Regions from separate parts of the Thalassotalea agarivorans genome, predicted to be linked through region 1. Evidence: predicted binding sites of a transcription regulator. Region 1 holds the regulator's gene; the other holds the start of a gene.
What was found. Region 1 encodes MetJ, which represses methionine synthesis genes. Its sites were predicted from a motif close to TAGACGTCTAGACGTCTA; they were not measured.
Positions count from the first base shown of each region.

Region 2: the regulator MetJ is predicted to act here: its motif matches at 2,100-2,117, upstream of metA (homoserine O-acetyltransferase MetA).

Region 1 is NZ_AP027363.1:3,036,513-3,039,947, forward strand. Features, by position in the region: gene metL (bifunctional aspartate kinase/homoserine dehydrogenase II) at 1-398, opposite strand, end outside; gene metB (cystathionine gamma-synthase) at 417-1,574, opposite strand; gene metJ (met regulon transcriptional regulator MetJ) at 1,753-2,079, shown strand; gene QUD85_RS13890 (malic enzyme-like NAD(P)-binding protein) at 2,135-3,373, opposite strand.
Region 2 is NZ_AP027363.1:974,262-977,696, reverse strand. Features, by position in the region: gene metH (methionine synthase) at 1-1,083, opposite strand, end outside; gene metA (homoserine O-acetyltransferase MetA) at 1,084-2,028, opposite strand; gene QUD85_RS04590 (S-(hydroxymethyl)glutathione dehydrogenase/class III alcohol dehydrogenase) at 2,188-3,309, shown strand; gene fghA (S-formylglutathione hydrolase) at 3,306-3,435, shown strand, end outside.

The DNA of each region.
Region 1 (3,435 bases):
CCAAAAGCCAAAATTTGATTGGTAAATTGTTGCGGTTGATTCAACAACCAAAAGGTAAGCTGTTTAATATCGGCATCTAATGCCTCAATTAACGGCTGACCAGATTCAATAGATAATAACTCTCTAATCAATTTTAGCTGCGACAGTTTTAACGATTCAATAGCACTACTTAGCGCTTCATCGTGCGCCTCAGCTAACTCAAACAAAGCAAACAGCGTATCTGTAGTATCACCATTGGCTGAGACAACAATTAAATCATCTTTCTTACAGTGCCTTCTAACTATAGTAAGTACTCGCTTTATGCAAGCGCTATCAGCCAAGCTACTACCACCAAATTTATGTACGTTGGTGCTAATAGCATTCGCTTGTTCAGTATGTACTGGGTTAACTCTGCTCATTTACTTTACCGTAACGTGTTAAGATTGGCTGGCTGCTAAGCCCTGCTCCAAATCTGCCAATATGTCGTCAATATCTTCTATTCCCACTGATAGTCGCACCAAATTTTGGCCGATTCCAGCGGCTTTTTGTGCGTCTAATTCCATTCCCGCATGGGTCATGGTAGATGGGTGACTAATTAAACTTTCAACGCCACCTAATGATTGCGCCAGGGTAAACAGCGAAAGGCCGTCGAACAGTTTCTTTACTGCATCAACACCGCCAACAAGTTCAAAACTCATCATGCTACCAAAATCCTTTTGTTGCTGTTTAGCAAGCTCATGATCCGGATGTGATGCTAACCCCGGATAATATACGTGTGCCACCGCTGGATGATCGGCAAGATACTGTGCGACGGCATTGGCATTTTGTTGATGTTGCTTAATACGCAGAGGTAATGTTTTTAAACCTCTCATGGCTAGATAGCTATCAAATGCGCTGCCCGTAACTCCGATACAGTTTGCCCACCATGCTAATGTCTCTCCAAGAGCTTTATCTTTGGTGATTACCGCACCACCAACCATGTCACTATGGCCATTTATAAATTTCGTTGTTGAATGAAAAACAATGTCTGCACCTAGTGCAAGTGGTTGTTGTAAAACTGGAGACAGAAATGTGTTGTCTACTGCAACCAAGGAACCAACAGCTTTGGCTTGTTCTACAATGCGTTTAATATCAACTAACCTCAGAAGCGGATTGCTCGGTGTTTCAACCAAGGTCAGTGTAGGTTTTAACGCCATCGCCTCGGCAAATGCCTGATCATTGGTTTGGTCAACAACTTTCAGTTTAAACTGTCCTTTCGCAGCCAAATGCGTGTACAAACGATAGCTGCCACCATAGCAGTCGTGTGGGATGACTAACAAATCATCTTTCGTTAATGTTTGTACAATGACGTGTGCTGCAGCCATACCCGTAGCGGTTACTATACCGACACTACCCCCTTCTAGTTGGGCGAGTGCGTCAGCAAATAATGCTCGTGTAGGGTTACCGGTTCTTGAATAATCAAAAGCACCTTTGTCATTAAATCCGTTCAATGCATACGTACTCGATAAATGCAGAGGTGCCACCACAGCTTTGTGATGCTCGTCACTGTTAATGCCGGCTCTAACGGCCTGCGTAGCAAACTTTTTGTCAGTCATGACGACTCCATATTTACGTTTAGGTGTTTAGACGTCTAAAACTCTAAACGTTTTAAATTTTATGTCAAGATCTTTTTAGACATCTAAACTTCTACACATATATAGTTGACTGTGTTTTTTGACACAGTACAATTTAACTATGGGCTAAAGCACAAGGTAAAGTTAAAGGGGAAGATGTATGGCAGAATGGAATGGGGAATATATTAACCCATATGCTGAACATGGTAAGAAAAGCGAACAAGTTAAAAAAATTACCGTTTCAATTCCATTGCGTGTGCTAAAAGTGTTGACCGATGAACGCACTCGTCGACAAGTAAACAACCTGCGTCATGCAACTAATAGTGAATTGCTATGTGAAGCATTCTTGCATGCGTTTACAGGACAACCTTTGCCAAATGACAATGATCTTGCAAAAGATAACCCTGAAAAGCTGCCTGAAGTTGTTAGAAAGGTTTTGGCAGAAAATGGCATAACAGATTTTAGCCAGTTCGAAGATCAAGACTAAGTTTAGTTAGATTAAAAAAGGCGCTATAAGCGCCTTTTTTATTGCTTAAAGCTAGCTACTGATACTTTGCCGGTAGCGGCAATTTTGCTACGCCTGATTCAACCGCAGCCGTCGCAACAGCTTTAGCCACTTTTTCGCACAATCTTTCATCCATTGGTTTTGGGATAATATACCCGGGACCAAATGCTAATGACGCTTCACCCGTTGCAGCAAGCACCTTTTCTGGTACTGCCAATTGTGCAAGACCTCTAATAGCCTCTACTGCGGCGATTTTCATCGCATCATTGATTTCAGTGGCCCTAACATCAAGTGCCCCTCTAAATATAAAAGGAAAACATAGAACATTGTTAACCTGATTCGGATAATCGGAACGACCCGTTGCCATAATAGCATCGGGGCGCGTTTTATGGACGAGTTCAGGAGAAATTTCAGGATCCGGGTTTGAACAGGCGAATACAATAGGCTTTGAAGCCATTAACGCTAATTGCTGGGCTGACAATAAATTAGGACCAGAAACACCAACAAAGACATCTGCATCTTTGATCGCATCGGTAAGCGTTTTGCTATCCGTGTCATTAGCAAACTGCTGCTTATAACGATTTAGCCCAGAGCGTCTAGTAGTAATAACCCCTTGTCTATCCAGCATGAAAATGTTGCTTCGATTTGCGCCGCATTTTATCAGTAAATCCATACAAGCGATGGCAGCAGCACCAGCCCCTAGACAAACAATTTTAGCTGTTGCGATAGATTTGTCTTGTATCTCCAAAGCGTTAAGCAGGCCCGCCGCAGTAACAATTGCCGTTCCATGTTGATCGTCATGAAAAACAGGCACGTCGCATTGTGCGATCAAGGCTCGCTCAATTTCAAAACATTCGGGCGCTTTGATATCTTCCAAATTAATACCGCCAAATGAATCGGCAATATTAGCGACAGTAGCAACAAACTCTTCTACCGTATTGTGTTTAACTTGAATATCAAAGGAATCAATATTTGCAAAGCGTTTGAATAATAATGCCTTACCTTCCATGACAGGTTTTGACGCCATTGGGCCTAAATTACCTAGCCCCAAAATCGCAGTACCATTTGAAATTACCGCCACGGTATTACCTTTTGCCGTATATTTGTATACGTCTTCTGGGTTTTGCGCTATTTCTCTCACTGGCTCAGCGACACCTGGGCTGTATGCTAGCGACAGATCTTGTGTTGTCTCTGCTGGAGAAGTAATTTCAATACTAATTTTACCTGGAGAAGGGAAGGCGTGATAATCCAGCGCCTGTTGGCGTATATCTAACATGTTGGGGAGATCCTACTTGTGCCGCGAGAAAATTATTTTTCATCAGAAAACCATCGAAGACA
Region 2 (3,435 bases), 1.3 Mb from region 1:
CAAGGTTTGTTCATCGATTGTTAATGGTTCTAAACCAGAGAGCCTGCAAGCGATAGGACGCGGCTCTATTTTTCTCGGCGCTTTAGAAGCAACCGTTTCAGCCATGCCACGTATATGATCTGGTGTGGTACCACAGCAGCCACCTATCACATTTAAAAAGCCACTGTTTGCCCACTCTTCAATATGGGCGTTCATATCCTCAACGGTAAAGTCATATTCACCAAAGGCGTTAGGTAAACCAGCATTTGGGTGAGCCGTCACTGCCACGTCACTGATACGACTCAACTCTTCTACATACTGTCTTAGTTCAACCGGCCCTAATGCACAATTTAAACCAAAAGAAATTGGTTTAGCGTGGCGTAATGAATTGTAAAAAGCTTCTGTTGTTTGACCGGACAATGTACGCCCAGAGGCATCTGTAATTGTGCCCGATATCATCACAGGTAAGCGCACACCCTGCTCTTCAAATACCGTTTCAATCGCGAAGATTGCGGCCTTTGCATTTAACGTGTCAAAAATGGTTTCGATTAAGATAATATCGCTACCGCCTTCAATTAACGCTTTGGTTGATTCTATATAGGCGTCTTTAAGCTCATTAAAGCTAACGTTTCGAAAGGCCGGGTCATTAACATCCGGCGAAATGGAGCAAGTACGGTTTGTTGGACCAAGTACACCGGCAACAAATCGAGGTTTATCTGGCGTTTTTGCATTAAATTCATCGACCGCTTCTCTCGCTAGCTTGGCTGCTTGCAAATTGATTTCGGCACTAATCGACTCCATGTCATAGTCGGCCATAGCAATGGTTGTAGCGTTAAAGGTATTGGTCTCAATAATATCGGCGCCGGCAGCTAAATATTCTTTGTGAATATCTTTGATAACATCAGGTTGGGTCAGCACCAAAAGGTCGTTATTTCCTTTTACGTCACAATGCCAATCCTTAAAACGCTCGCCACGATAATCTTCTTCTTCGAACTTATATCCTTGGATCATTGTCCCCATAGCGCCATCCAAAATAAGTATGCGCTCTGACAAGGCACGTTTAATCGTGCTAAAAAGGGGGGATTCTACTACTGCTAATGTCATTTACTTTTTTCCTGGATGGATCGCTTGGATATTTTCCGCGTCTAACTTATATGGTGTTATCTGGTAAACGTAATAATTTAACCAATTAGTAAACAGCAAACTACCATGACTTCGCCAATTGGTAACGGGTTTATTACTAACATTTGAATCTGGATAGTAATTTTCAGGAATATGCGGTGATAAATCTGCGGCTAAATCGCGATGATACTCATCATGTAGCGTCAACGGATCGTACTCCGGATGACCGGTTAAATAGACCTGCTGCTTATTTTTACTGGCGACAAGATACACCCCTGCTTGCTCTGATTCTGCGAGTATGCGCAAGTCAGGCACAGATTCATAATCTGATCTATCAATGTAACCATAGCGAGAATGAGGAACACTGAATGTTTCATCAAAACCACGTGTTAGCTGCTCAGTTGGATCTAACGTGTTATGCGTAAACACCCCCGACAGCTTAGTGTCTCGTAAGTGGCGCTTTAAACCGTAATGATGATACAACGCGGCATGCGCTGCCCAACAACTATACATGGTAGAGGTGACATTTTTCTCCGCCCAATCAAACACCTCGCAAATCTTGTCCCAATAGCTTACTTGCGAGTAGTCCATTAGTGCTAATGGTGCTCCAGTGACTATCAAACCGTCATATTGCTTGTCTTTTATGTCGTCAAACAAACGATAAAAATTATCTAAATGTTGCTTAGGCGTATTTTTAGATTCATTCGCGTGAATCCGCACTAAGTCGACATTTATTTGCAGTGGTGTATTGGCTAATACCCTGAGAATTTGAACTTCCGTTTCTATTTTATTGGGCATCAAATTCAAGATTGCCACTTCCATTGGACGAATATCCTGATTCACCGCGCGATGCTCCGACATCACGAAGATATTCTCTTTATCAAGTACCGACAATGCGGGTAATTGGTCAGGTATTTTTATTGGCATAAAAATCTTTTAAATAGTTTTGTGCTAGCTTAGCTATAAATGTCGCTTAGATTTCTAGATATGTCAACATCTAAACGTATAGACGTCCAAAATATTTTCTTTCGAAACCACAAAAAGACAACTACATTTTTATACAAGTGAAATAAACGAGAGTTGCATATGAAAACAAAAGCCGCAGTAGCCTTTAAGGCAGGAGAACCCTTAAGAATAATGGAGGTAGAGCTCGCTCCACCACAAGCAGGTGAAGTATTAATAGAACTTAAAGCGACAGGGGTTTGCCATACAGATGCTTTTACCCTATCGGGAGACGATCCAGAGGGTGCCTTTCCAGCGATACTTGGTCATGAAGGCGCAGGCGTGGTCATTGAGGTTGGAGAAGGTGTTTCGTCAGTTGCTGTCGGCGATCATGTCATTCCTTTATATACGCCCGAGTGTCGCGAATGTAAGTTTTGTTTGCACCCAAAGACTAACCTTTGCCAGTCTATACGTGAAACCCAAGGACAGGGTGTGATGCCAGATGGCACGTCTCGTTTTTCCATCGATGGCGAGCCTATCTTGCACTATATGGGCTGTTCTACGTTTGCTAACCATACCGTACTGCCTGAAATAGCCGTCGCTAAAATTCGCAAAGATGCGCCGTTCGATAAGGTCTGCTATATCGGCTGTGGTGTTACTACTGGCGTCGGTGCTGTCGCTTTTGACGCAAAAGTAGAACCAGGCTCCAATGTTGTTGTGTTTGGTCTTGGCGGCATTGGGCTTAATGTTATTCAGGGGGCTAAACTGGTTGGCGCGAACAAAATCATCGGCGTTGACCTCAATGACAGTAAAAAAACATTAGCGACAGAATTTGGCATGACAGATTTTATTAATCCAAAAGACGTCGATGATGTCGTAGCAAAGATTATCGAACTTACAGACGGTGGCGCAGATTATAGTTTTGAATGTATTGGCAACGTAAACACCATGAGACAGGCGTTAGAGTGTTGCCATAAAGGTTGGGGTGAATCTTGGATCATCGGTGTTGCTGGTGCTGGCCAAGAGATATCAACCCGCCCTTTCCAGCTTGTTACCGGTCGGTCATGGAAAGGCACCGCATTTGGTGGCGCTAGAGGTCGTACTGATGTACCTAAAATTGTAGACTGGTACATGGAAGGTAAAATAAAAATAGATGAACTCATTACTCACACCATGCCACTAGAAAACATTAATGAAGCATTTGATCTTATGCATGAAGGTAAGTCGATACGTTCTGTTGTACTTTACGATAAGGAAAACGAGTGACTATAGAAAAACTCTCAACTAATACGGTATTTGGTGGCGAACATATTCGTTTCAAGCACCGTTCATCGACGTTAGCATGCGATATGATTTTTGCGGTGTTCCTGCCGAGCAAAGCTAAAACAACAC